One region of the Arthrobacter sp. sptzw32 genome, then DNA from elsewhere that is predicted to be linked to it. Evidence: riboswitches for the same ligand, from Rfam matches in the RefSeq annotation. Region 1 holds a riboswitch; each other region holds the start of a gene.
The links. Region 1 has a riboswitch for S-adenosylmethionine ahead of AC5RVN_RS02565 (aminotransferase class V-fold PLP-dependent enzyme). Riboswitches for the same ligand answer to the same signal wherever they lie in the genome.

Region 1 (9,560 bases):
AGCGTCGTGACCGTAAGCGTGGCGGCGCGAACCACGGGAAGCGCCCCAACACCTAGGCAAAGGCCAGGTACTACGGTTCACAGCAAAAGAACCCCGGAAGCCACATGGCTTTCGGGGTTCCTTTGTGTTCAGGTGAGGAAATCGCGGCCCTGGCCCTGTGGCCGGACAGCCGAGCTAGACATCCACTGGCCGGATCGAGTGGATCCGGTCCAGGATGGCGTTTTTAAGGTTATCCGGCGCAGCTTCGGTACAGGAGCGCTTGACCATGTTGCGGATGACGCACTCAAGGTCATACTGCTCCGTGCATTCGGGGCATTCATCAAGGTGCGTTTTGATTTCCGTGATGTCCTCACGGGTCAGGGCGCCGTCCAGATACTCATAGATGCGTTGCATCCGGGTATCGTCGCAGTCGCCCAATCCCTGGCAGTCGCTCATTTCCTGTTCTCCTGTTGTGTGCTTTCCGCCGCGTCCTGCTGGGGGGCGGCCGTTTTGAATCCCCGCTCTGCGGCGTACTCTGCGAGCATGTCCCGCAACATCCTCCGGCCGCGGTGGAGCCGGGACATCACCGTGCCGATGGGCGTGTTCATGATGTCCGAAATTTCCTTGTACGCGAAGCCTTCGACATCCGCGAAGTACACCGCAAGGCGGAACTCTTCGGGAATGTCCTGGAGCGCACGCTTGACGTCCGAATCGGGCAGGTGATCCAGCGCCTCTGCCTCTGCGGACCGCAGCCCGCTGGAGGTGTGTGATTCGGCCCTCGCGAGCTGCCAATCCTCGATGGTGTCCGAGTTGGACTGAAGCGGCTCGCGCTGCCGTTTGCGGTACAGGTTGATGTAGGTGTTTGTCAGGATGCGGTACAGCCAGGCCTTAAGGTTGGTACCCGGCTTGTACTGGTGAAACGCAGAGAAGGCCTTGGTGTAGGCCTCCTGGACGAGGTCCTCGGCGTCGGCGGGATTCCGGGCCATGCGCATCGCGGCTGAGTACAGCTGATCGACGTACTGCATGGCATCACGCTCGAAACGGGCGCGGCGCGCCTCCGCGGACTCCATGGAAACATCGACTGCCAAGTCAGTAGTTTCCGCATCAAGCGGCTGTACTTCTGCCGTTGGCTCTGCAGGCCCCGGCCGTGCGTCAGTCTTGGCTTCGCTCTGGGAAGCCTCATACATGGCCGAAACGGCCGGATCCAAGGTGCTCATTGCCTTCAAGTCTACTGTCAGGCTCCGCGCACGCGGTGAGCCGTACCCGCGGGGTTCGGTCTCCAGGGAGTCCATTGCCACCGGGCCTGCTGCGTCAATTCCGTCCAACACCCGCCTCAAGGGCCAACTCCACTCTGTTGTCCGGTGCTTTGTCTGTCGGGCCAGGCTTTCGCGGACCCAGTTTCGATAACCCCGGCCCCCGGGCAAATATTCCCCAAAAGTGCAAGACTAGAACCGACTTCGCCGCACCCGACGCGGTTCGTCCAGCCAGGAGGAAATTCATGTCCTTTGTCCGCACTCTCGCACGGCCAATGTTGGCCTCCAGTTTTGTTCTTGCCGGAATGGATAAGCTCAAAAATGCCGATGACACTGCGCAGCAGCTGTCACCGCTTCTGAGCAAGGCCACGGCGGCGCTGCCGTTCCGGACTGATGAGAAAACGCTGGCCCGGGTCATCGGCGGCACCCAGGTGGGCGCGGGTGTCCTCTTTGGGCTCGGGAAGTTTTCGCGGCTTTCGGCCACCGTGCTGACCGTCATTTCCCTCCTCAACACCTTCGTTGAATGGCGCAGTGCGGACATCAGCAGCAAGGAAGGGCGCGGGAACCGCCGCAGCCAGCTGCTGAAGAACCTCTCGCTGAGCGGCGGGGCACTCCTGGCGTCTGTTGACACCAACGGCAAGCCGGGATTGGCCTGGCGCGCTGAGCACCTGGCTGCCGATGCCAGGAAGGGTGCCGCGCACCTTGCCGCGGACGCCAGGAAGACCACCAACAAGAAGCTGAACAAAGCTGATAAGGCTGTACGCCGCGCCGTTGAACAGGCCACGGGGGCATAAGCAGGACATGACCGCAGCAGCCGCCGCCACCCAGGACAACGCAGGAACGTCCCTTCCCCACTGGCCTGCGCCTTTCGCATCTCGGCCTGTCGATGCCACTGTCAGGGTTCCGGGCTCAAAGTCGCTGACCAACCGGTACCTGGTACTTGCAGCGCTGGCCGAGGGCCCGTCACGCCTGCGCGCGCCGCTGCATTCCAGGGATTCGGCGCTGATGATTGATGCGCTCCGGCAGCTGGGCGCCACCATCACGGAGGTCCCGGGTGACGGCGCGTTCGGTCCGGACCTGGAAGTGGTCCCGCTCCCGGCGGGTGCGGCACCGTCCTCCACGAGGATAGATTGCGGCCTTGCCGGCACGGTGATGCGCTTTGTTCCGCCGCTGGCGGCGCTCCGTAACGGGGCCAGCGAGTTCGACGGCGACCCCCACGCCCGTAACCGGCCCATGGGGGCCATTATCGAAGCTCTCAAGGCGCTGGGGGTGGCGGTCACCGCCGAAGGCGGCAGGGCGCCGTCGTCGTTGCCGTTTGTGGTGGAAGGCACCGGAGAGGTGCGCGGCGGCCACCTGGTCATCGACGCCAGCGCGTCCTCGCAGTTCGTTTCGGCGCTGCTTCTGGTGGGCGCAAGGTTCACCGAAGGACTGCACCTTGAGCACGTCGGGAAGCCGGTGCCGAGCCTCGACCACATCAACATGACCGTAGCCGTCCTGCGCGAAGCCGGGGTTGTTGTTGACGATTCGGTTCCCAACCACTGGGTTGTTGCCCCGGGACCCATCCGCGCCTTCGACCAGAGGATCGAGCAGGACCTGTCCAACGCCGGTCCCTTCCTGGCCGCTGCCCTGGCATCCGGCGGAACAGTCCGCATCCCGGACTGGCCGGAACAGACGCAGCAGGTGGGAGACCTTTGGCGGACCATCCTCACTGAAATGGGCGCGGACGTCACGCTTCGGGACGGCGTCCTCACCGTAACGGGCGGACCTGAAATCAAGGGCGCCGATTTTGCGGACACGAGCGAACTCGCCCCCACCGTGGCAGCGCTCTGCGCGCTGGCCACCGGCCCTTCCCGGCTCAGCGGCATAGCGCACCTCCGCGGCCACGAAACCGACAGGCTGGCGGCGCTGGTCACCGAGATCAACCGCCTGGGCGGTGATGCCGAGGAAACCAGTGACGGTCTGGTGATCCGGCCCGCCCAGCTGCACGCCGGCGTCGTGCGCAGTTACGCCGACCACCGCATGGCCACGGCCGGAGCAATCCTTGGCCTGGCAGTGGAGGGCGTGCAGGTGGAGGACATCGCCACTACCGCGAAAACGATGCCGGACTTCCCCCGGCTGTGGGCGGACATGCTGGCCCAGGCAGGGCCGGCCACAGCCCGCGCGGAAGGTACCACCAGTGGCGCGCAGCACTGACTCCTGGGATGAATCCGATGTCCGCATCAGGCCCAGCAAAAAGGGTTCGCGCCCGCGCACCAAAGACCGGCCCAGCCACGACGACGCCGTAACCGGCCGGATCATCACCGTTGACCGCGGGCGCTACACGGCAGTGGTGGGCGAGGACTCAGGAAACGAACGGGTTGTCATAGCCGCGAGGGCCCGGGAGCTGCGCCGCAACCCGGTGGTGGCGGGGGATTTCGTCTCCCTTGTAGGTGACGTCTCGGGCGAACCGGACACCCTGGCCCGGCTGGTGAAGATCCAGGACCGCCGGACCCTGCTGCGGCGCAGCGCCGATGACACGGACCCGGTGGAGCGGGCTGTGGTGGCCAACGCGGACCAGCTGGTGATTGTGGTGGCTGCGGCCAACCCCGAGCCGCGCACCGGCTTCATCGACCGTGCCCTGGTGGCGGCATACGACGCCGGGATCGAGCCGATCCTGTTGGTCACCAAGGCGGACGTCAAGGATCCGGCGGACCTGCTGTCCAACTACACGCACCTGGACTTCCCGGTGATCATCAGCCGCACTGCCGACTCCAGCGCTTCAGGCATTGATGCCCGTTCCGACGACGGACTCTCCGCACGGCTCGACAGCAAAGCCGTGGCTGAGCTCCGCGCGTACCTTGATGAGAAAGTCACGGTCATGCTGGGGCATTCAGGGGTGGGCAAATCCACCATGGTGAATGCCCTGACCGGCGCGGAACGGGCCACCGGCGGGGTCAACGCCGTGACGGGGCGCGGGCGCCACACCTCGTCGTCGGCGCTGGCGTTGAGACTGGCAGACGCACCTGTAGGCAGCTGGATCATCGACACCCCCGGCATCCGTTCATTCGGCCTGGCCCACGTGGATCCGGACCGGATCCTGCGCTCCTTCCCGGACCTCTCCCCCGGCATCGAGGACTGCGAACGCGGTTGCAAGCACACCGCCACCGCGGTGAACTGCGGACTCGACGCCTGGGTGGGCGGCGGCCACGCCGGCGCCACGGGGGCAGCACGGCTCGCTTCGCTGCGGCGCCTGCTGGGCACCGACCCACGCCTGGAGGCGCAGGAGACCAAGGAACTGGGAAGCGTCAACTGACAAGGCCGACCTCCCAGCAGAACCCCGCACAGACGGTAGTTTGGAACCATGATCCAACCCGCTTCAAGCTACAACGATGACCTGCGCCTGGCCCACGTCCTGGCGGACTCCGTGGATGACCAGACCATGAGCCGCTTTAAGGCCCAGGACCTCCACGTGGAGACCAAGCCGGACCTGACGCCGGTCACCGACGCGGACAAGGCCGCAGAAGAAGCCATCCGCGGCCAGTTGTCCCGGTCCCGCCCGCGTGACGCCGTGCTCGGGGAAGAGTTCGGCAGCACCGGCCACGGGTCCCGCCGCTGGATCATCGACCCCATCGACGGCACCAAAAACTTCGTCCGCGGCGTCCCCGTGTGGGCAACCCTGATCGCACTGGTGGATGAAGGCGAGCCCGTCGTCGGAGTGGTGAGCGCACCGGCCCTGGGAAAGCGCTGGTGGGCGGCCAAGGGCATGGGCGCCTACATGGGACGGTCACTGGCGGCCGCCACCCGGCTCCGCGTCTCCAACGTCGCCAACCTGTCCGATGCTTCGCTGTCCTACTCGAGCCTGGGCGGCTGGAAGGAACGCGGCAGCCTGGACAATTTCCTGGGCCTTACCGAGGATGTCTGGCGGACCCGTGCGTACGGCGACTTCTGGTCCTACTGCATGGTGGCTGAAGGCTCGGTGGACATCGCCTGCGAACCCGAACTCAACTTGTACGACATGGCGGCACTTGTGCCGATCGTGGTCGAGGCGGGTGGCCGCTTCACCTCCCTGGAGGGTGAGGACGGGCCCTTTGGCGGCAACGCGCTGGCCACAAATTCCATCCTGCACTCCGAGGTTCTCCGCCGGCTGAACCCTGACCTTGACGATCTCCTCTAAGCGTCTGCATCGAACAATCAGCGGCGGGCGCCTCCCCAAGGAGGCGCCCGCCGTCGTTTTCTTCGGCCATAGCGGGACTTTTCAGTCGGTGCGTAACAAAACGCTTAACATTCCAGCCGGCTTCGAACCTTCCTGCTGCATGTCCTACGCTCTTAACCAGGTCACGAGTGCCAGCGCGAAACCCCGGTTTGCTGGCCGGCAACCCTCCAACCGCGGTGGGGTGCCCCGGGTGACGACCAGGCCGGTCCGGAACGGATGCGGCAAGCGCGGATTCCCGGTGCTGGGAGTCCTTTCAGAGTGAGGTCTGCCCGTGACTACTGCCACCGTCTCCCCCAACGCCGCCGCCCAGCCAGAATTTGTCCAGTCTGATGCTGCCGCCTTCGACGCCCGCCGGGCTGTTGCCGGGCGGCCGCTTTCCGCCGTCACCGGCGCCGAAATCCAGGCGCCGCTGATCTCCGGCGGGCACGTCCGGTACGCCAACCTCGACTACGGAGCCTCTGCTCCCGCCCTCTCCGTGGTCTCGGCCTACCTCAACGAGATCCTGCCGTTCTACGCCAGCGTCCACCGCGGAGCCGGCTACGCGTCCCAGATCAGCACGTCCGTTTATGAAAACGCCCGCAACATCGTGCGCGGATTCGTGGGCGGCCGTCCGGATGATTCGGTGATTTTTACCCGGAACACCACTGATTCGCTGAACCTGCTGGCTGGATGCCTGCCGGAAACGGATGGCCGGCCCGACGGCGACGTCCTGTACCTGGACATCGAGCACCACGCAAACCTGCTTCCGTGGCAGGGCGTCCCCCACCGCAGCATTGTCGCCGCCGACACCATCGCCGGGACCATCGAGTCGGTCCGCGCCGAACTGGAGCAGGGCGGCGTGAGCCTGCTTGCTGTCACCGGTGCCTCCAACGTCACCGGGGAAATCCTTCCCGTCCGGATCCTGGCCACTTTGGCCCACGAACACGGCGCACGGATTGTGGTGGATGCCGCCCAGCTGGCACCGCACCGCCGCATCAATATCGCAGCAGACGGCGTGGACTACCTCGCCTTCTCCGGCCACAAGCTCTACGCACCGTTCGGCGCGGGCGTGCTGGTGGGACGCACGGACTGGCTGGACGCCGGAACGCCGCATCTCGCAGGGGGAGGCGCCGTCAAGGAAGCAAGGCTCGACGGCGTCAGCTGGGCCACCGGCCCGGCCCGCCACGAGGGCGGCTCCCCCAACGTCCTGGGCGCAGCCACTCTGGCACGCGCCACACAGGTGATTGCCGGGCTTGACCAGGACCAGTGGCACGCCCACGAGTCCGCCATCCGCTCGTACCTGGTGGAAGGCCTGCAGAGGATCGACGGCGTAACCGTCCACACGATCTTCAAGGACACGAACCCGGACACGGACACCATCGGCGTGGTCAACTTCTCCGTGGAAGGCTACGACGCCGGACTGGTGGCCGCCTACCTGTCTGCTGAGCACGGTGTGGGCCTGCGCGACGGCCGCTTCTGCGCCCACCCGCTGCTGAAGCGTCTCGGCCTGCCCTCCGGTTCACTGCGCGCCAGCTTCGGCGTCGGCTCACGCCTTGAGGATGCCGAACGGCTCCTTGCCGGCATCGAGTCGCTGCGCCGCCACGGCCTTGGGTGGGACTACGTGGTGGACGCCGGGCGCTGGGTCCCCGCCAACGACACCCGCACCTACCCGCACTGGGCCCCCAACACGCCGGGAACCGCCGGCGCGGCCCCCTGCCTCGACGACTGAGCTCCCTGCCGGGAGCTCCTGTTGCTGCCCGCTGGTTCTGCCTTCTGGCCTTGCCGGCACGACGGGTACGGTAAATTCGAAGGATACCCAGGGCATCAGGCGAAGGAGGCCACACGTGGTACGGGGCGGCCCCAAACTTGATCACGGACGGCGACGGGAGCTCGGCCAGAGCTTCCAGGACGGTGGCCGGCATTACCAGCAGGTCCGCCCTGGCTACCCGGAAGAATCCGCGCAGTGGCTGGTGCCGCAGGGAGCCCTTGACGCCCTCGACGCCGGAGCCGGCACCGGAAAGTTCACCGAACTGCTGCTGGGCCTGGGCCTTACCGTCACCGCCTTGGACCCCTCCGCCGACATGCTCGAACAGTTGCAGGCGCACTACCCCGGCGCCACGGCGGTCCATGCCACCGCAGAGGCAACGGGCCTGCCACCGGAGGCCTTCGACGTCGTCAGTGTTGCCCAGGCCTGGCACTGGTGCGATGCCCTGGCCGCGAGCACGGAACTGGCACGCGTCCTGCGTCCGAACGGAACGCTGGGACTGGTCTGGAACCAGCTGGATACATCGGTTCCCTGGGTCCACCGGCTCTCCCGGATCATGCACGCCGGGGACGTGTACAAACCGGACTTCCGCCCGCTCGTGGGACCGGAGTTCAAGGGGCTTGAGGGCCATGTGACCCATTGGCAGGACCGCGTCACCACCACGGACCTGGTGGAACTCACCAAGTCGCGAAGCTATTACCTCCGCGCAGGTCAAGCAATCCGGGACAAGGTGCTGGCCAACCTGGACTGGTACCTCCACGAGCACCTGGGACACGGCCAGGATGAAGAGCTTGACCTGCCCTACCTGACGCTCACCTGGCGGGCCTTCAAAGCGTGACGGGAAACGGGCAACGGGTAGGCTTGGAGCTGTGAAGACCAGCGCGCCCTCCTCCTCCATCGAGGATTACGTCAAGGTCATCTATTCGTTCACTGAGTGGCAGGACAAGCCCATCACGTCCTCCCAGCTGGCTCAGCGGCTCGGTGTTGCCAATTCTTCAGTCTCCGAGATGGTCCGCAAGCTGAAGGACCAAGGGCTTGTCGACCACAAGCCCTACAGTGCCATCACGCTCACGGACGCCGGCGTTAGGCTGGCACTGTCCATGGTGCGGCGCCACCGCCTGATTGAGACCTACCTTGTCCAGCAGCTGGGCTACAGCTGGGATGAGGTCCATGACGAAGCTGAACTGCTGGAGCACGCAGTCTCAGACACGTTTATTGAGCGCGTTGCCGAAAAACTTGGGAACCCGCAGCGTGATCCGCACGGCGACCCCATTCCCACGGCGGACGGGAAGGTGCTGATGCCTCCGGCCCACCTGATGGGTGAGCTGGACCAGGGCCATACCGGCCGGATCACCCGGATCAGCGACGAAAACCCGGACCTGCTCCGCTACCTTTCCGCGGAGGAGATTGACCTCGACGCCGAAGTGGAGGTGGTGGGCCGCAAGCCGTTCGGCGGTGCCCTGGTAGTGCGGATCAGGAATGCGGGCAGGACCAGGGACTATGACCTCGCGGACGAAATCACCTCGGCACTGTGGGTGCACAGCGACCATCCGCACCCGGGCTGCCTGCTGGGAGAGAGCTGAATGCACGCCGGCATGCCGGCAGGCCGCGCGTGGCTTGCTGTTGCCGCCGGAGGCCTACTCGGCACTGAACTGCGGTACGGACTGGGGCTGGTGTTCCCGGATGCTGCTGGCTCGGTGCCGTGGGCCACGTTGTGGATCAACGTGGCGGGCAGCTTCGTGCTGGCCGCGCTGACTACTGTCTGGATCGCCAGGCCGCATACCGCGTTCTGGTTGCGGGCCGGGCTGGGGCCTGGGCTGGTTGGGTCCTTCACGACGTTTTCTGCGGTGGTGTTTTCGGTGGACCAGCTGGCCCGGGCGGGGGCGCATGTGTTGTGGGTGGCCTACCTGGTGTTGTCGGTTGTTCTGGGGTTGGCCGCGGCCGGCGTGGGATGGCGTTTCGGCACGCTGGTGGCCCGGCGCCACGAAAGCTTGCCTGGTACCCCCTCGTGATGGCTGCTGTTCTGGTGGGCCTGTTCGGCATCGCGGGAGCCCTTCTGCGCTTCGCGGTGGACAGCTGGTTCGCCCATCACACCTCCATCCGGACCGCCAATGCGGTTGGTGCTTCCCCTGCCGGTCCCGGTCCCGGTCCCGGTCGCGGCTGGAAGGCCAGGGCGAGGCTGCACTGGCCCTGGGCCACGCTGCTGGTGAACGTCCTGGGCTGCTTTCTCATCGGCGTTTCCCACGCCATGGCGCTGAAGCTGGGGCTGGCTCCGGAATGGCAGACGGCACTGGCAACGGGGCTGGCAGGCGGTCTCACCACCTTCAGTTCCTGGACCACGGCGACGGTGCGGCTGCTGGCTGAAGCGCGGTTCGGCTCCGCCATGTGGAAT
Region 2 (9,560 bases), on a different contig from region 1:
CGCCATGCTCCGGGATGCCCGGGGCGAGAAAGGCTGGACGCAGGGCCAGCTGGCAGCCGAGCTTGGAACAAGCCAAAGTGCCATCGCACGGATGGAACAGGGCAAGCAAAACCTGAGCCTGAAAATGATCCAGCGGCTGGAGGCAATCTTCGGCCGGAGCATCGTCAACGTGGGAAAACCGCAGATGACGCACCTTCGGGTCGAAGGCGGCCAGACGCTGTCCGGCGCCGTGGACGTCAACAGCAGCAAGAATGCCGGCGTCGCCCTGCTGTGCGCAAGCCTCATTAACAGGGGGACCACTGTTCTTCGCCGCCTCGCGCGCATTGAGGAAGTGAACCGCATCGTTGAGGTGCTCAGCAGCATCGGAGTCGAGTGCACCTGGCTCAACGACTCCGATCTCCAGCTCCGCAGGCCTGCCGTCCTTGACCTGGAGGCCATGGACGTTGAGGCCGCCCGCCGCACCCGCAGCGTCATCATGCTCCTGGGGCCGCTGCTGGATGAATCCTCGCAGTACCGGCTCCCCTATGCGGGCGGCTGCGACCTTGGCACGCGCACAGTTGAACCGCACATGCAGGCACTGCGCCAGTTCGGGCTGACAGTGGAAGCTACCGCAGGGTTCTATTCCGTGCAGGCCCCCGAAGCCGACAGCCGGGACCGTTCCTTTGTGCTGACGGAGCGCGGCGATACTGTCACCGAGAACGCCATCATGGCAGCGGCGCACCGCGAGGGAACAACCGTGATCCGCAACGCCAGCCCCAACTATATGGTGCAGGACCTCTGCTTCTACCTCCAGATGCTGGGCGTGACCATCCACGGCGTCGGCACCACAACTTTGAAGATCACGGGACGTCCCATGATCGATGCGGAGATTGAGTATTTCCCGTCGGAAGACCCAATTGAAGCCATGAGCCTCATCACCGCCGGCATCGTGACCAACTCTGAAGTGACCATCCGCAGGGTCCCCATCGAGTTCATGGAAATTGAGCTGGCTACGCTGGAGCAGATGGGCCAGCAGCTGGAGATTTCCGGCGAGTACATGGCGCGCAACGGACGGACCCGTCTAGTGGACGTGACCACCAAGCCGTCCGAGCTGCACGCGCCGGAGGACAAGATCCATCCGATGCCTTTCCCCGGGCTTAACATCGACAACCTGCCCTTCTTCGCAGTCATAGCCGCCAACGCCAGCGGCCAGACCATGATCCACGACTGGGTCTACGAAAACCGGGCCATCTACTTGACCGAGCTGAACCGGCTGGGTGCCCAGGTTCAGCTGCTGGACCCCCACCGGATCTACGTCAACGGGCCCACCAAGTGGCGCGCGGCGGAGGTTGGCTGTCCGCCGGCACTGCGCCCCGCAGCCTGCCTGCTGCTGGCCATGCTCGCGGCCAGGGGCGTGTCCGAGCTGCGGAACATCTACGTCATCGAGCGCGGCTATGAGGACCTGGCCGAGCGGCTGAATGCCATCGGGGCAAAGGTGGAGTACTTCCAGGACTAAGCATTCACGCTTCGTCATGAAGTCCTGAGGACCGTCCAAAAACCTTTACCTGCCGCAGAATGTGTGTATGCGTACATTCGGCGTTGAGGAAGAGCTCCTGATCGTTGACCCGGAGAGCGGGGAGCCGCTCGCCCTCGCTGATGCCCTGCTTTCCGGCCGCAGGGTGGCTGCCGACGACGCCCCGGATGACTTTCGGGACCTCGAAACGGAAGACAAAACCGTTTACGACGACGACGGGATGGGCTTGAGTGCCGAACTTAAGCTGGAGCAGATTGAGACGCAGACGCGGCCCTGCCTGGAGTACGGTGTGCTGCTGGAACAAATCCGGGCAGGGCGGACGCTCGCTGACAACGCTGCCAGGCAGAACAATGCCCGGGTGGCGGCATTGGCCACCTCGCCCCTCGGGTTATCGAGCCATACCACTCCCGATCCCCGCTATGCCAGGATGCTGGAACGATTTGGCTTGACCGCACAGGAGCAGCTGACCTGCGGCTTCCACGTCCACACCTACGTTGAGTCCCCTGACGAGGGCGTGGCCGTGCTGGACCGGATCCGGGACAAGCTTGCGGTCCTGACCGCTGTCAGTGCCAACTCGCCTTTTTGGAACGGACTTCAGACCGGTTTCGAGAGCTACCGTACCCAGGCGTGGAACCGCTGGCCCACTGCCGGTCCAGCCGGGATCTATGGGACCTATTCTGCCTATCGACGCGTGGTCACCCGGCTGCTGGACAGCGGAGTCATGCTGGACGAAGGGATGCTCTACTTCGATGCCCGACTGTCACGGAACCACCCCACTGTGGAGGTCCGTGTGGCAGACGTTTGCCTCCGGGCCGAGGATGCAGCCCTTCTTGCCGTTCTCGTCCGTGCGCTCGTGGAGACGGCGGGCCGTGAGTGGCGCCAGGGCATCGATCCGGCGCCGGTGCCCACCGTACTCTTGCGGATGGCCTCCTGGCAGGCCAGCAGCGGAGGACTCAGCGGAGAGCTGTTGGACTTCGGCTCCTTCCGGCCGGCGCGCGCCGCAGACGTAGTGCGTTCACTGGTGGACTATCTCGCGCCGGTATTGCAGGAGCAGGGCGAGCTTTCCCTTGCCCGGCAAGGGGTGGAGGACGTCATTGCCCGTGGAACTGGGGCAGCTGAACAGCGCCGCATCCGCGACAGAGCTTTGGCCGCTGCAGCACCTGAGGATTTGGGCTTCGGCGCAGTGGTGAGGCATGCGGTAGAGGTGACGATGCGTGGCACCCTGGATCTGTCGAAGGTCGAAGAAACGCCCGATCTGCTGCGGGTTCGTCAGCCCTAGTAGGCGGGAAGGGCAGCAGGGCGTCCTCGAGGACCAGCTCAGCTGTGAAGCGCGGGTCACAAGTAACGGGTTCGTGCCATACTCGGCGGGTGACGGCCTCGTATTCCTTTGAAGCAGAACTTTGGCTGTACCCCGGTGAGGCAGGATGGCATTTTGTGACCCTGCCTCCGGACATCGCTGATGACATCCGGGTCCGCGCTGCAGGTGCCGGGACGGCATTCGGCTCGATCAAGGTCACCGCGAAGGTCGGAGAGCACTCCTGGCAGACCTCGCTGTTCCGGGACACCAAGAGCGATTCCTACCTTTTGCCGGTGAAGAAGGAGATCAGGGACAAAGCGCAGGTCGGTGCAGGTGACGGCATTGCCGTCCAGCTCTCCGTCTAGGCTAAATCTGCTTCAGCGCCTGTTCGAGGTCGCCGATCAGGTCGTCCACGTCCTCCAGCCCCACGGATAGCCGCACCACGCCGTCGCTCAGGCCGATGGCTGCGCGGCCCTCCGGACCCATTGCGCGGTGAGTAGTGGTGGCGGGGTGGGTAATGAGGGACTTTGAGTCGCCCAGGTTATTGGAGATATCGATGATGCGGAGGCCGTCCAGCAGCGCAAAGGCAGCCTCCTTGCCCGAGCGGGCACCCGTCGTCGCCAGTTCCAGGGTCAGGACCGTCCCGCCGGCACTCATCTGCCGGGCCGCCAGCTCGTACTGCGGGTGCGACTTCAGGAGCGGGTACTTCACCCAGCTCACGGCAGGCTGCTGTTCCAGCCATTCGGCCAGCTGCAGGGCTGACGCCGAGGAGTGGTTGACGCGGAGGGCCATTGTTTCCAGGCCCTTGGTAAGCACCCAGGCGTTGAAGGCGGACAGCGATGGACCGGTGTGGCGCATCAGCTGCTTGACCGGGCCGTCAATGAATTCCTTGGTGCCCAGGATGGCGCCGCCCAGCACCCGGCCCTGGCCGTCGATGTGCTTGGTGCCGGAGTAGACAATCACGTCGGCGCCGAGCTGGCCGCAGCGCTGCAGCAGGGGAGTGGCGAAAACGTTGTCCACCACCACAGTGGCACCTGCGGCATGTGCCAGCTCACTGACCGCGGCGATGTCCACGATTTCCTGCATGGGGTTGGAGGGGGATTCAAAAAACACAGCGGTGGTGGGCTCGGACAACGCAGAGCGCCACTGCTCCAGGTCAGGCCCGTCCACAAAAACCGTTTCGACACCCCAGCGCGGCAGGATCTCGTTCAGGATGACGAAGCAGGAACCGAACAGGGACCGGGCGGCCACGACGCGGTCACCTGCAGCCAGCAGGGCACCCAAAGCGGTAAAGACCGCGGACATGCCCGACGCCGTCGCAAAGCATGCCTCGGTTCCCTCGAGGAGGCGGAGCCGCTCCTGGAAGGTGGCAACGGACGGGTTGCCGTAGCGGGAGTACACAAAGCGCTCGTCCTCACCGGTGAAGGCCCGTTCAGCAGCGGCTGCGGATTCGTACACGAACCCGGAATTCAGGAACACGGCCTCGCTGGTTTCCTGGAAATTGGTGCGGTCCAGCCCGCCGCGCACGGCCTGGGTGTTGCTGCTCCAGCCGGCGGCGTCTTCGTTGAAGGTCACTTAGTTCTTTCCGAGGTTGGTGGGCAGGCCGCGGTTCTTCCAGCCGTTGACGGTGCGTTCGCCGTAGCGGTCCGGCTCGCCCTCGAAGCCCTCCAGCACGTTGTAGGACGTAAAACCGGCCTGGGTGGCAGCAATCGCAGCCGCGATGGACCGCTGCCCCGAGCGGCACAGGAAGATCAGCTCCGTCGATGAGTCTTCCGGCGCCTGCTGGGTGAGGGAACTGATGAAGTCGGGGTTGGGAATGCCGCCCGGAAACGTCCACTGGATGAACAGCGGATCATTGTCGGTGGCCTTGGTGTCAGGAATGCCGATGTGGGCCCATTCGCCCTCGGTCCGCACATCCACGAGGATGGCTCCGTGCTCCAGTTTGTCCCACGCCTCCTGGGGCGTCAGGTCTCCCGCGTAGCTCATGCGTGGCCCTCGCCGTCGAACTCGAGGTCCTCGCCGGCGGCCTCTAGGTTATCCACCGCGGTGGCAACGGCGGCATCAGCGGAGGCGATGGCTGCCGGAAGGACCAGGGCCTGCGCCACTATCACCTGGCCGCCGTTGGTGGTGGCGGCCGGGCTGCCGTGAAGCACGTAGCCCTCGGCCAGGGCGGCCGAAATCCGTTCGCAGAATGTCCGGTCGTCCGGGCCGGTGACGAGCCGGTACGAAAGTCTCTCTTCAGGGGCAGGTGCGTCAGACACGACGGATCTCCTTCTCTCACGCTTGCAACACGATTCGGTCGATATGCCGAGTATTCACCTGAGGCACCCCGCCGCGGAAGGAGGGTTGCCGACCGGTTAGTCAGGGCTTGGCACCGGTACTCATTACTCCCAAAAAACGTAACACTTGGCGGGCATGCCCGCACCGCCGTCGTCGTCATGTTCCGTAACTGAACCGGCCCTGCCCGCTGAGCGGCCGGCACGTCACTTTCGGTAACCCACGACGGCGGGACTCGCTCCGGCGTCAAGGCACCTGGCGTGCCGCACATATTGACGCCGGATAAAGTTCTTTTGGGGCAGGCCGCCCCGTCATTGGAGTATCAGCTTCGGGGGGTCCCATCAGCACGTCATCAGCCGCCGCGCCCAAGCGCGGGCACAACAGCCCGCTGCCTGCCCGGACTTCCCGCAACGGCTTGCTGGTCCTGACCCGCGCCACGGCCGCCTTCCTTGTTTTGATGCTGATGGCAGTCCTGCTGATAGTGCTGCCGGCGGGACCAGCCCGTGCGGCAGAGACCTTTCCGGGCGACGGCAAGCCGCTGCTGGGCGCTGTGCTGGAATGGGGCGAGGACACCGCTGCCGGTTTCGCCGGCCGCCTGGGTGCCTCACCGGCCCTGCTCGGGCACGACATAGCCATCCCGTTCCGCGCCTCGGAGAAAAATGACATCCGGGGCTTCCTGGAACAGTCAGGTGAACAAGGCGCACATGCAATGCTCACGGTGCAGCCCACGGTTCCGCTGGACCAGATCACTGCAGACACCGCTTCAGCATTCGCCGGCGAAGTGGCCGATCTGACAGGCAACTTCAAAGGCCACGTGCTGATCCGTTTTGCCCCCGACATGAATGCCAGCTGGGTGGAATGGGGCCAGCAGCCCAGCGCCTACCGGTCCGCCTTCCAGGCCGTCGCCGCAGCCTTCAACAATCTCGACGGCGGCCGTACCGCCATGGTGTGGGAGCCCTACCTGGGCAAGGACTACCCCTTCAACCGGCACCGGAATGTGCCGGTGCCGGGAAGCGAAGGTTTCGCCCTGCTCGATACCAACCGCGACGGCGCGTGGGACGGCTCGGACGCGGCCTATAGCCCTTACTATCCGGGGGACGAGGCGGTGGACTGGGTGGGGCTGACAGCATTCCACGACGACACGGCCGGCGGGGCGCCCGTCAATACCGTTCCCCGGCAGGGCGAACTTCAGGAAATGCTTACTGCATCGGGTAGCGAAAACTTTTACGCAACGTATTCGGAGGGTAAAGATAAGCCGTTCCTGCTGCAGACGTCCGCCTTCTACAGCCCGGCGTCCGGCGGCGCCACCGAAATGGAGATCAAAGCCTCCTGGTGGGACCAGGTCCTCGGCGCCGCAGGATCAACCGAATTCACCAGGACCGCCGCGGTGGTGTGGGATGAACGCACAAACACCAGAGACACGGGTGTGGCTGGCATCAACTGGCTGCTCACCGGGAACCCTGCCATCGCAGACGCAGCCCGGCAGAGGCTGCAGGCTTCCCCGCTGGTCACCGGGCCGGTCACGGAGGTTGTGGCAGGCAGCGGGCACGTGCGGGCCAACACCCTTTCAGGCCCTGCTTCCTGGACTGTTGCCGCGGCGCTGGTCATTCTGCTCGTGGCGCTATGGCAGGTTCCCCGGCGCGTGAACGCGGCAACAGCGTGGGCTTACGCCGACTCCTCCTCCAGGGATTCCCGGGTGGACCTGCTGCGGGGACTGGCCATCGTCTTTGTGGTGGTCAACCACCTGGGGATGACGTCGCTGTTTCAGTTGCTCACCCAGGAGGCCGTGGGCTTCGTGTCCGGGGCGGAGCTCTTTGTCCTCTTCTCCGGCCTGGTGGTGGGCATGGTGTACGGACCAAGGGTCAAGGAAGACTTCGGGACGGTGGTGGACCTGACCTCGCGGCGGGCGGGAAAGCTGTACCTCACGGCGCTGGTGGTCCTTCTGGGGGTGTTCCTGGCCTCGCTGTTGCCCTTCTTCCAAACCGACACCCTAACCACGTTCGTGGACCAAGGCACCGGCGGGGCCGGGTCCGACGCCGCCGGCCGCACCTACGACCTGTACGCCGGCATGGAGTCACTGTTCCAGTTTCCTGTGCCGCCCCAGGTCCTGCCGGCCATCCTGCTGCTGCAGGTCGGCCCGTGGCAGTTCAACATCATGGGCCTGTACGTAGTGCTGCTCCTTGCCAGCCCACTGATCCTGGCGGCCCTTAACCGCGGCAAAACCCTGTGGGTACTGGCGGCCACCCTGGCCGTGTATGCAATGGGAGCGGTGACGCGGTTCCGCATCCTGCCTTCCCAGTTCGAGGATTCGTTCCCGCTGCTGGTGTGGCAGGTGCTGTTTGTCATCGGCCTGGTGGCTGGGTTCCACCGGCACAGGGTGGTTGCCTGGCTCGCCGGACACACGGGGATCGTGCTGGCGTGCACGGCGGCAGCGCTCGTCTTCGCCTTCCTGTCCTGGGGCAACCCGTATCTGGCCAACGGCTTCGATGTGCGGCTCGGCCTTGTGCCGGATGCGGCGTACAGGACCATGTACGACCTCTTTTTTGGCCGCACGTATCTGGCTCCGGGCCGGCTCCTCAACGTCATGGTCCTGGTGGTGGCCGCCTACGCCTTCCTGACGGCTTACTGGAAGCCGGTGGAACGGGCCCTGGGCTGGTTCCTGATTCCCCTGGGCCGGGCAACCTTGTACGTCTTCATCCTCCACGTAGCGCTCATCGCCGTAATCGCCAACATTCCGGCTCTTCGGCAGGGTGACGTGTTGCTGAACACCGCAGCCTACGCACTGGTGCTGGGACTGCTGTGGGTAATGGTCCGCACCCGATTCCTCTTCCGGTTCATCCCCACCTAAGGAAACCTTTGAAGGCCGCCGGAGGCAAATAACTAAAACAAAAGGCGTGAAGCGCTGCCGGCTGGGCAGCGCTTCACGCCTTTCTGGTTCTTCGATGCCTATACGAGCCCCGGGGAACTCGCCAGGATGTAGTCAGTGGCGGCCGGGCCCTTCATGCGGAGGCCGTTGCAGCCGGGGGTGATCCGGTGTTTCATGGCTGCCCAAAAAGAGGCTTCCCTCCCGGGGACCTGCTGGTTGATGTAGCACCAACTGGTGTAAAGCCCGTAGAGGCGGTCGTCATTGAGGTTGTGGCCAGAGGACTGGTCCAGGTAAGTGGCTTCTTGGAGAAAAATATCGAACTGCGAATGTGCCATGACGGCGTCCCTTCGCTAAGTGCGTGTGTACCGCCGTTCGGCTACAGCAGCGAGAGACTCAATGCCCTGCACGGGGCCATGGAGTAATGATCAGCTCCTTTGGAGCGGATAGCTGGGGCGGTGCTAGTGCCTTATCTACAATGTAGACCTTACTAGTAGGCTACACATTCAGCAAGCGTTTGGAATTACCCTCAGTCTCCGGCTACTCGAAGGAAGCCCGCCGGCGGTCAGTGAGACGGGTGTTCAAAATATCCGGTGCATTGACTTTGAAGCGGCGGCGGTCATCACTGTGGCTGAGAACCTGATGTAGTGGGCTTTCTCGCCGGGTTGCCATGGTTCCAGGCCCAGGCGGTCCACCGCATCCCTGTCCTGCTGGTCCTCCAGCAGTGCGGTGTCGCCCCGCACCACACCCTACGGCTGATGGGGCGCCAGGAACATGGCCCCAAAGGCAAAACCTATTCGATTGCCGCGAACAGCTCGTTCAGCTCCGCGGTGAGCTCTTTTTGCACCGACGGGGTGCCCACCTCTTTGCCGTCAATGCGGTTCACCGGGGCCAGCATGCGCACGCTGGAAATCAGCCAGACGGCGTCCGCGTCCAGCAGGTCCTGGGGCTCCAGCGGACCGTACCCCAGTTCCCACCCGGCCGTTTTCGCGGCCGCAAACAAAGCACCCTGGGAGGTACCCGCCAGGATGCCGCTGTCCAGCTGTGGAGTGATGAGCCGCTTGACGGGAGCGCCGTCGTCGGACGCTTCCAGGTGCGCCATCAGAACAGTTGACGTTGGTCCCTCCAGCACGCGGCCGTCCGAGGAGATGAAGATGACGTCATCGGCGCCCTGTTTGTGGGCGTGCCGCAAGGCAGCCATGTTGACGGCGTAGGAGAGCGTCTTCGCGCCAAGCAGCAGCCAGGGTGCACGTTCGGCAACCTCACTGTCGTAGCCCCGGTCAAGGAGGATGACGTCGATGCCTGCCTCGCGCTGGCGGCGTCCGGCCGACCCGACAGGAGAAACCTGCACCCACGACGTGGGGGCCGGGGCACCCTCAACTCCCCGGGTCACTACCAGCTTGACCACCAGTTCGTCGTCGGACCCGGCCACGGGCGGGTGCTGGGTCCGGTGTTCGGACAGGGCTGTGGCGATGGCGCGGCGCCATTCCTCCTCGCGGGGAATGGTCAGGTCCAGTGCTGCTGCGGATCCCGCCAGACGGTCCAGGTGCGCCTGGATTTTCCGGACGCTGCCGTCCACGGCAAGCATGGTCTCGAAGATGCCGTCGCCG
Region 3 (9,560 bases), on a different contig from region 1:
GCTGCAGATGGGCCTCAGCGTCCATGAAGCCGTCCGGGCCGCCACCTACGGCGGTGCATTGGCGCTGCACAAGGACGCAGGAATCGATACCGACGGCGAACGCGCGGTGGGTTCGATCGCCGTCGGTCACCGGGCGGACCTTCAGCTGCTCAACGCACCCTCTGCGACGCACCTTGCTTACCGCCCGGGCATGCCACTGACGTACGCTGTATGGCGTGCTGGGAAGCGGGCCAGGTAACCAGCACCAGCAAAATGGCGTTAGATGATCGTAAGTGACCTGTTATGATCAGGAAGCGTCATCGGAGCTGGTGGCGGAGTAGCTGGAGGCCTTTGCCATGACCCGCACCGACCGACTGACGGCCATCCTTGATCTCCTTGCCAAAACCGGGCAGGTAGAGGTCGAAGAGATCGTCACCACCCTCAACGTCTCCCCAGCCACTGCCCGGCGCGACCTGGACAGCCTGGCAAAGCGACGGTTGCTGACCAGGACCCGGGGCGGTGCCACCACCGGTGCTCTCGCGTACGACCTGCCGGGCCGGTACAACCGTGACGACCACGCCGAGGCCAAGGAACAGATTGCCCAGGCCGCCTCTGCACTGATTGCTCCAGGGGCGGTGATCGGCCTGTGCGGCGGCACCACCAGCACCGCACTGGCACAGATCCTGGCCACCCGCGAGGACCTCAACGCGCCTTCCAACCAGCCCACCCTCACGGTAGTAACCAATGCGATCAATATCGCCGGGCAGTTGGCGGTCCGGCCAAACATCAAGGTCATGGTGACCGGCGGAATCCTTAATCCGCGCTCCTATGAACTCGTGGGGCCTTACACGGACATCATTATGCAGAAGGTGGTGCTGGACATCGCCTTCATCGGCGTCAACGGCATTGACCCTGAAGTGGGACCAACCAACACGGGGGAGGGGGAGGCCTCGGTGAACGCCCTGCTAGCCAGCAGGGCACGCGTTTCTTATGTGTTGGCTGACTCGTCCAAAGTAGGGGTGCGCGCCTTTGCCACCATGGACGGCTACAACTTCACCCGCCTCATTACGGATTCAGGAATCTCGGCACGGGACAAGGCGGCCTTTGAAGCCAACGGTACGGAAGTGACTGTGGCTGCCAGCTAGTTTCAGCTGTGTGCCAGCCGGACGGTAAGGGCAATCAGCCCGGAACCAGGAACTGCAGGCAAGATGGGTACATGCTGGTTCCCTCCCGCCGTCGTTTGAAGATTGAAGTCTGGATTGTCCTGGGCCTGTCCCTGGGCCAGTCTGCGGTCTACTCGGTGGTGCAGCTACTGGACAAGATGACACGGGCGCCGCTGGCAGAAGGCACGTCCACGCTCAACCGCTCCCAGAGCACTCGTGAATACTTTGACCTGACCTACCAACTGCTGGACATCATCTTCGCGCTGGTGCCCGTGCTGCTGGTGATTTACTTCCTCACGGACCAGCGGCAGGCAGCCTCCGGTGACAGCAACGCGGGTTCGGCTTTCCGCAAGCTCGGATTCAACTTCGAGCGGCCTGGCCGGGACCTGTTCCAGGGGTTGGGACTGGCGGCTCTGATAGGTATCCCGTCCCTTGGCCTTTACGCCGCGGGGAGGGCTCTTGGAATTACTACGGCCATCATTCCCAGTGCGCTCGACGCGTATTGGTGGACAGTGCCGGTGCTGATCCTCTCGGCAGTGCGCCATGCCGTGGTGGAGGAAGTCATCGTGGTGGGCTACCTGTTGAACCGCTTTGGGAAGTTCGGCTGGAGCGTACCGCTGTCCATCGTCGTGAGCTCGGTGCTCCGCGGCACCTATCATCTGTACCAGGGCTTTGGCCCCTTCATCGGCAACGTGGTGATGGGCCTCGTTTTCGCGTGGCTGTATACCCGGACGCGCCGCGTCATGCCCCTGGTGATCGCCCATGCCGTGCTGGACATCGTGGCCTTCGTCGGCTTCAGCCTGTTCGGCAAGGCCATAGGACTGGGGTAAAGGCTCAAAATCCGTGAAGGTCAACCGCCGCGCGCGTGCAGGAACCGTTCGATGCAGTCCTCTCCGGGGGAGTGCGCGACGAGGACAAAGTCCACGTGGCCGCGTGTAGCGTCTTCCGGCACGGTCTGGAGTTGGCGTGGCAAGTGTGGTGGTTCCCAGTCGTGGTGTTCGGGTTTGTAGTGCCTGCCGGTGGGTGAGGTCCAGCCCGGCGGTTGGGTGCTGGTGGCCCTGGTGGGTTTCCAGGCGGTGGCGTGTTTGAGGCGGTGGTGCGTGGGGCAGAGCTGGCCGAGGTTGCTGATTCCGGTGGTTCCGCCGTGGTGCCAGGCGGTGAGGTGGTCGGCTTCGTTGTCCAGGGAGTTGTTGCTGCACCCGGGGAACGTGCATTTGCCGTCCCGGAGCTGGAGCGCTTTCTTCATGGCTTTGGTGAGGCGGTAGCTGGTCCGACCGATCTCCAGTGGCGCGCCGTCGCGGGGGTCCACGAGGACCCGGTAGAACGAGTTGGCGCCGTTGGTGACGAGGTCTCTAACCATCGAGGGCGGGATGGGTCCGTAGCCGTCCAGCATGGCGGGTTCGTCGGTGAGGCCGAGCAGGGAGAACACGGGCACGGTGACCAGTACCTGTGGCCGGATCGATGACGATGGCCCACGATGCGTTCCTGTACCTGCATCAGAGTCTGCAGCCGGGCCTGCGTCTGCGCCTGTATCGTCACTGCTGCCGGTAGTGGTTCCGCCGCTGATCATGTCCCCGCTGCTGAGGAGGGCTCCGGCGAACTGGTCGGCCCGCAGTTGGGTGAGGGTGCGGTGTTCGTTGGAGCCCTGCATACCCCTGGCGATGGCGGTGAGCCGGTTCCAGCCCGCTACCGCCTGGTCAGCGGGCAGGTAGGCCGAGAGCCAGGCCATCCCGTCCTGGTCAGGACGGTATTCCATCCGCCGGTCGGCCACACCCCTGGTGTGCCGCTGGTCGATGGACTCGGCGTGGTGGCGTTCCCGCCAGATCCGGGCTTTGGCTTTGAACCGGCACGCCGGGATGTCCCCGATCGGCGCGGCCGTGGATGGTATGGGTGTATCCGGGCCCAGGAAGTGGGCTTCGAGGGCGGCGGCGCCGGAAGGGTCCAGGGTGGCGGTTTCCTCCACCATGACCTGGGCGTGCCGCCACGAAATCGTCCCCGTTTGCAGGGCCGAGAGGGTCAGCGGCAACCCTGTGACCAGGGCGTGGGAGGTGGCCAGGAACGCACCAGCGGCACGGCCGCCAAGGGCCAGGAGGCTGCCAATTTCCGCGGCGACCGCCATCTCTCGCGCCTGCACCGGGGTTCCCGGCGCCGCGACAGCATGGACGGTGTCCGCGTACGTCACCGCCGCCCGGGCCTTCAGCCCTGTGACCCGTGCCTCCACGGTGGCCGCGCCGGAGAGGATGTCCAGGCAACCATCGGCCAGGGCAGCCAACGGATCAGCACCATCAACCACCCCGGAACCCGGAGCCTCCGCTTCGGCATAAAGCACGGCAAGGGCGGCATTGATGTCCTCAAACGCCTTCGCTACCGCCGCTTTTCCCATACACCCATCATGGCAAGGGGGTCTGACAATACCGGTTGGAGTGGATGCGCAGGCAGCTGAACTACCCGTTGCCGCGCCGTCATCCGCGGGGTGCACCAGGAAACGGATTCGGCCGCCATCAGCGGGTGACGCCGTTGTCACCTGCTGATGGCGGCCGAAGCTCAGGAAAGAGCGAGCTGGTATATCCGACCGTACGGAAGCCCGTACGGAAGCTCGGGCATCAGCCCCGCAGCCCCGCAGCTCCGCCGGGGACAGTCAGATCGTGACGGCTCCGTTGGCGGTCTCGAACGTCACCGAAAGGATCCCGGGGGTTCCGTGCGGTGCCACCCACTCCACGGCCACGTCCTCGAGCGGCTTCTCTACCGGCTCACCCAGCCATTCAGTAACGCGCTCAGCCGAACCGGCAATGGTCAGGCAGCTCATCTTGACGTTGGTTTCGTAGGCGTTGGACGGGTGCAGGGTCGGGTCGCCCTCCCACTTGAGCATGTACGGAACCTGCGGGTCTGCGATCAGACCGAGGATGCCAATCTGTTTCCAGACCAGTTCGCGGCCGTCGGGAAACTTACGGTTTCCGTTGACCGAGGAGCGGCCAAGGCGCTCTTCGAATGGTGCCAGGTCGTCAACCTCGACGCACCAGCCCATCCAGCCGCCGCCGGCGGCAGACCGCGCACGCACTGCCTGTCCGAAGGGAGCCTTGTCCGAAGCGGGGTGGTCCAGGACCTCCACCACTTCGAGGTACTTGTGTCCCGCAAGCGGGATGATCATATTCCGGGTTCCGAACCGCGGGTGTACCCCGCCCTTCACTGCCTCAACGCCGAGGGCAGAGGAGATACGTTCGGTGGTGGCAGCCAGGCCATCGTGTTCACAGGCGTAAGAGACGTGATCCATGCGCATGGCAACATCTTGGCACTTTGTGATCGGGCTCTCAGCTAAGGCAACCCTTACTGGGATTTTCCCGTGGAAGCACTGGTTTTTCTGCGCAGGTCCCCGAAATCTTGAGGACTATGTTCGTCATAATCCTGTTCGGCCGTGTCTGCACGTTCCTACACTGAGCTCAGGTCATGAGTGCCAGCACGAAGCCCCGGCTTGCTGGCCGGCAACCCTCCACCCGCGGTGGGGTGCCCCGGGTGAGGACCTGGTTGTCCGGCAACGGCCGGATGGCAAGCGCGGCCCGCGGTGCTTCCCAGCATGCCGGGCCCATGTCAAAGGAGCCTTACTTGTCCAACGGATGGTCTTTTGAAACCCGCCAGATCCACGCAGGGCAGGAGCCGGACGGTGCCACCGGCGCCCGGGCCCTTCCCATCTACCAGACCACGTCCTTTGTCTTCCCCAGCGCTGAAAGCGCCGCCAACCGCTTTGCCCTGGCCGAGCTGGCACCCATTTACACCAGGATCGGCAATCCCACGCAGGAAGCGGTGGAGCAGCGGATCGCCAGCCTGGAAGGCGGCCTGGGAGCGTTGCTGCTCAGCTCCGGCCAGGCCGCCGAGACCTTTGCCGTCCTGAACATCGCCGAGGCAGGGGACCACATCGTCGCCAGCCCCAGCCTCTACGGCGGCACCTACAACCTCTTTGCCCATACACTCAAGAAATTCGGGATTTCAGTCACCTTCGTGGCAGATCCGGACAACCTGGACCAGTGGCGCGGGGCAGTCCAGCCCAACACCAAGCTCTTCTTCGGCGAAGTGGTGTCCAATCCGCGGCAGGACGTCCTGGACATCGAAGGCGTGTCCCAGGTGGCGCACGACGCCGGCGTTCCACTGATCGTGGACAACACCCTGTCCACCCCGTACCTGATCCGGCCGCTCGAATGGGGTGCTGACATTGTGGTGCACTCAGCCACCAAGTACCTCGGCGGCCATGGCTCCGCCATTGCCGGAGTGATCGTCGACTCCGGAAAGTTCGACTTTGGCAAGGACCCTGCCCGGTTCCCGGGCTTCAACACCCCGGACCCCACCTACAACGGGCTTGTCTACGCCCGCGATCTCGGCGCAGACGGTGCCCTCGGCGCGAACCTGTCCTACATCCTGAAGGCCCGTGTGCAGCTGCTGCGGGACCTCGGCTCGGCGGTGTCGCCTTTCAACGCCTTCCTCATCGCCCAGGGTCTGGAGACGCTGAGCCTGCGGGTGGAACGGCATGTTGCCAACGCCCTGGAAGTTGCCCAGTGGCTGGAAGCGCGTGACGACGTCGAATCGGTCGCCTATGCGGGGCTTCCCTCCAGCCCCTGGTACGAGCGGGGCCGCAAATACGGCCCCAAGGGGACCGGCGCCATCGTGTCGTTCAACCTTGCCGGTGGCGCGGAGGCGGGCAAGCGTTTTGTAGACGCGCTGGAGCTGCACTCCCACGTGGCGAACATCGGCGACGTCCGGTCGCTGGTGATCCATCCGGCGTCGACCACCCACAGCCAGCTGTCGCCCGAGCAGCAGGTGGTGGCGGGCGTGAACCCCGGCCTGGTGCGGCTTTCGGTGGGGATCGAACATATCGATGACATCCTGGCCGACCTCGAAGCCGGCTTCCGCGCGGCCAAGGAGGCCACCGGAGCCTAGCCCTCCCACAGGGTGGGCGCCCGGGGGCAGCAACGGGCCGGGGAAGTCACAACCAGTCACACTCTTGGCGGCAGGCAGGGGCTGTTTCGTACACTCGAACCAGGTCATGAGTGCCAGTGACAGCCCCGGCTTGCTGGCCGGCAACCCTCCTTCCGCGGCGGGGTGCCCCGGGTGAAGACCTGGCCTGCCGGTCATATGACGGCGGGCAAGCGCGTAGAAGAGGTCTTGCCATGACGGTTACCGTCACCCGTACAACTGTCCCCGAACACGGCATTGTCCGCTACGCCTCCATCGGCGGGCTGAAGCTCGAAGCCGGCGGTTACCTGCCGGACGTTGTTGTGGCCTACGAAACCTGGGGCACCCTGAACGAGGACGGCAGCAACGCCGTCCTGATCGAACATGCACTGACCGGCAGCACCCACGTGACCCGGGGCGACACCGAGGAGCCCGGTTGGTGGGAACAACTCGCCGGGCCGGACGCACCAGTGGATACCAACCGCTTCTTCGTGGTGTCCGTAAATATTGTGGGCGGCTGCTACGGCTCGACCGGGCCCTCGTCGCCTGCCCCGGACGGAAAACCGTGGGGTTCGCGTTTTCCGCTGGTGACCCTGCGGGACAGCACCGTGGCCGAAGCCCGGCTGGCAGACCAGCTCGGAATCCGGAGCTGGTACGCCGTGTTGGGCGGCTCAATGGGCGGCGCCCGCGCCCTCGAATGGGCCGTCACCTTTCCGGAACGGGTGCAGCGCTGCGCCGTGATCTCCATTGGTGCCGCGAGCACGGCAGAACAGATCGCCTTCGCCCAGGCACAGACGCTCGCCATCCGGCAGGACGCCAACTTCAACGGCGGCGACTACTACGGCGGCCCCGCCCCCGAGGAGGGGCTGGCCCTCGCCCGGCGGATCGCCCACATCACGTACCGCTCTCCGGTCGAGCTGGACGGCAGGTTCGGCCGTGCGCCGCAGGCTCCCGAATCACCGTTTCAAGGCGAGCAGCTTGCAGCGCGCGGGCGCTACCAGGTGGAAAGCTACCTGGACCACCAGGGCAGCAAACTGGTCCAGAGGTTTGACGCCAACAGCTATATCGCCATCACCGAAGCGCTCATGAGCCATGACATCTGCAGGGGGCGTGGAGCCCTCGTCCAGACCCTGTCCGCTTGCACTGCACGGTTCTTTGTAGCGGCGGTGGACTCTGACCGGCTCTACTTCCCGTCCCAGTCATGGGAACTGGCCCGTGCCCTCCCCGGCGAGGTAGACGTCCACCTTATCGAGGCACCCATCGGGCACGACGGATTCCTCACGGAGATCGCCCAGCTGGGGAGCCAGCTGCGGGACCATCTTTCGGAGTAGCCCCGGCCCCACAAGCCTGCCCGTGTGCATTAATGCAGATGCACTCTGCATCATTCGGCGTTGAGCTGCGCGTTTGGGAGGACCATACTCGATGGGACCCGGCGGTTCGTGACCAAAACCACACGCATCCGCTACAGACTGTCCCAGTGGTGTCGAAGACGACGCCGAAGGAGTTCACATGAGTACGGAACACTCCGCCGCACGGCGGCCAGAGGAAACCGACGTCAAATCCACAGGCCTGAGGAAAGTAGTGACGGCCTCCATGGCCGGCACCGTAGTTGAGTGGTATGAGTTTTTCCTTTATGCCTCGGCCGCCACCCTGGTGTTCGGCAAAATGTTCTTCCCCAACTCAGGGACGGAACTCGACGGCATCATCGCTGCCTTCGTTACTTACGCCGTAGGCTTCGTGGCCCGCCCGATCGGCGGCATTGTCTTCGGCCACTTCGGGGACAAGTTCGGCCGCAAGCAGTTGCTGCAGCTGAGCATCATCCTGGTGGGCGTGGCCACCTTCCTCATGGGATGCCTGCCCACCTTTGCCCAGATCGGTTACTGGGCCCCGGCCCTCCTGGTGTTCCTGCGCTTCGTCCAGGGCTTCGCCGTCGGCGGGGAGTGGGGCGGCGCCGTGCTGCTCGTTGCCGAGCACAGCCCGAACAAGTCCCGCGGGTTCTGGTCCAGCTGGCCGCAGTCCGCCGTTCCCCTCGGCAACCTCCTGGCCACCGGCGTGCTGTTCACCCTTTCTGCCACGCTTTCCCAGGAAGCATTCCTCGGCTGGGGCTGGCGCGTCGCCTTCTGGCTCTCGGCCGTGATCGTGATCGTCGGCTACTACATCCGCACCAAGGTCCAGGACGCCCCGATCTTCATCGAAGCCCGCAAGGAAGTCACCGTCGAGAAGAAGGGCTACGGCGTCGCCGAAGTCTTTCGCCGCTACCCCCGCGGTGTCTTCACCGCCATGGGCCTGCGTTTCGCCGAGAACATCCTGTACTACCTCGTGGTGACGTTCTCCATCACCTACCTGAAAGTGGTCGTCCAGACCGACACCTCCCGGATCCTCCTGCTCCTGCTGGTGGCGCACTTCATCCACTTCTGCGCTGTCCCGCTCGTGGGAAAGATGTCCGACAGCTTCGGCCGCCGGCCGGTCTACATGGCGGGCGCCATCCTCGGCGGAACCTGGGGCTTTTTCGCCTTCCCCATGATGGACACCGCCAACGACATCGTCATCCTGGCCGCCATCACCATCGGCCTCCTCTTCCACGCGCTGATGTACGCAGGGCAGCCGTCAATCATGGCCGAGATGTTCCCCACCCGGATGCGCTACTCTGGCGTCTCCCTGGGCTACCAGGTCACCTCCATCGTTGCCGGTTCGCTGGCACCGATCATCGCCACTGCACTCTTGAGCAACTTCAAGTCCTCCACCCCGGTGGCCCTGTACCTGCTCGGTGCCTGCATCGTGACCGCCATCTCGGTGTTCTTCCTCAAGGAGACCCGTGGCATCTCGCTCCACGACGTGGACGCGGCAGACGCCAAGGGCACGGCCGACCTGCTGGCAGCGGCCAAGAAGTAGGCTCCGGCACCCGCCACCGCACAACACGCAGACTGCCCGACCCGCGACAACGCAGGCCCGGGCAGTTCGGCCGTCAGCCCCATCGACGAAGTCAGGATTTCCCATGAAAGCAGCCGTTCTTTACTCCACTGTCCCGCCCGGAACGAGCTACACCGACGCGCACCCCCTTCGGGTCGAGGAGCTCGACCGGCCGGAACCCCGGGCCGGCGAGCTGGGCATCACCATCACCTGCTCAAGCCTGTGCCACTCCGACCTGTCAGTGGTGGACGGTTCCCGCGTCCGGCCCCTTCCCATGGCACTGGGGCACGAGGCCGTAGGACGCGTTGCCGCAGTGGGGGAGGGCGTGACGGATGTTTCCCCCGGAGACCACGTGGTCCTCGTCTTCGTCCCCAGCTGCGGTGCCTGCCGCGCGTGCCGGGCAGGCCGCCCCGCACTCTGCCACCGCGCTGCGGAAGTCAACGGGACCGGGGACCTCCTGCACGGCGAGGCCCTGCTGCGGACGCCTGCAGGGGAACGGATCAACCACCACCTGGGGGTCTCGGCGTTCGCCGACTATGCAGTGGTGGCGCGGGAATCGGTGGTGGT

Region 2: another riboswitch for S-adenosylmethionine. It lies ahead of AC5RVN_RS09240 (DUF1737 domain-containing protein); the one in region 1 lies ahead of AC5RVN_RS02565 (aminotransferase class V-fold PLP-dependent enzyme).
Region 3: another riboswitch for S-adenosylmethionine. It lies ahead of AC5RVN_RS07295 (bifunctional o-acetylhomoserine/o-acetylserine sulfhydrylase); the one in region 1 lies ahead of AC5RVN_RS02565 (aminotransferase class V-fold PLP-dependent enzyme).

Annotation. Positions count from the first base shown of each region.
Region 1 covers NZ_JBNHEZ010000001.1:524,133-533,692, reverse strand. The annotation lists gene AC5RVN_RS02600 (50S ribosomal protein bL37) at 1-56, shown strand, start outside; gene rsrA (mycothiol system anti-sigma-R factor) at 175-435, opposite strand; gene AC5RVN_RS02590 (sigma-70 family RNA polymerase sigma factor) at 432-1,271, opposite strand; gene AC5RVN_RS02585 (DoxX family protein) at 1,478-2,026, shown strand; gene aroA (3-phosphoshikimate 1-carboxyvinyltransferase) at 2,034-3,425, shown strand; gene rsgA (ribosome small subunit-dependent GTPase A) at 3,409-4,524, shown strand; gene hisN (histidinol-phosphatase) at 4,573-5,385, shown strand; SAM riboswitch class IV at 5,545-5,658, shown strand; gene AC5RVN_RS02565 (aminotransferase class V-fold PLP-dependent enzyme) at 5,696-7,132, shown strand; gene AC5RVN_RS02560 (class I SAM-dependent methyltransferase) at 7,248-8,006, shown strand; gene AC5RVN_RS02555 (metal-dependent transcriptional regulator) at 8,038-8,751, shown strand; gene AC5RVN_RS02550 (fluoride efflux transporter FluC) at 8,764-9,180, shown strand; gene AC5RVN_RS02545 (FluC/FEX family fluoride channel) at 9,180-9,560, shown strand, end outside.
Region 2 covers NZ_JBNHEZ010000004.1:60,525-70,084, forward strand. The annotation lists gene AC5RVN_RS09215 (UDP-N-acetylglucosamine 1-carboxyvinyltransferase) at 1-1,495, shown strand, start outside; gene AC5RVN_RS09220 (glutamate--cysteine ligase 2) at 1,563-2,792, shown strand; gene AC5RVN_RS09225 (DUF1905 domain-containing protein) at 2,882-3,175, shown strand; gene AC5RVN_RS09230 (O-succinylhomoserine sulfhydrylase) at 3,177-4,385, opposite strand; gene AC5RVN_RS09235 (rhodanese-like domain-containing protein) at 4,386-4,796, opposite strand; gene AC5RVN_RS09240 (DUF1737 domain-containing protein) at 4,793-5,071, opposite strand; SAM riboswitch class IV at 5,085-5,199, opposite strand; gene opgC (OpgC domain-containing protein) at 5,545-7,935, shown strand; gene AC5RVN_RS09250 (hypothetical protein) at 8,034-8,288, opposite strand; gene AC5RVN_RS09255 (hypothetical protein) at 8,532-8,693, opposite strand; gene AC5RVN_RS09260 (aminodeoxychorismate lyase) at 8,744-9,560, opposite strand, start outside.
Region 3 covers NZ_JBNHEZ010000003.1:152,326-161,885, reverse strand. The annotation lists gene hutI (imidazolonepropionase) at 1-238, shown strand, start outside; gene AC5RVN_RS07315 (DeoR/GlpR family DNA-binding transcription regulator) at 336-1,124, shown strand; gene AC5RVN_RS07310 (CPBP family intramembrane glutamic endopeptidase) at 1,196-1,972, shown strand; gene AC5RVN_RS07305 (HNH endonuclease signature motif containing protein) at 1,993-3,525, opposite strand; gene AC5RVN_RS07300 (VOC family protein) at 3,781-4,419, opposite strand; SAM riboswitch class IV at 4,583-4,698, shown strand; gene AC5RVN_RS07295 (bifunctional o-acetylhomoserine/o-acetylserine sulfhydrylase) at 4,743-6,068, shown strand; SAM riboswitch class IV at 6,171-6,286, shown strand; gene metX (homoserine O-acetyltransferase MetX) at 6,299-7,414, shown strand; gene AC5RVN_RS07285 (MFS transporter) at 7,593-8,975, shown strand; gene AC5RVN_RS07280 (zinc-binding dehydrogenase) at 9,079-9,560, shown strand, end outside.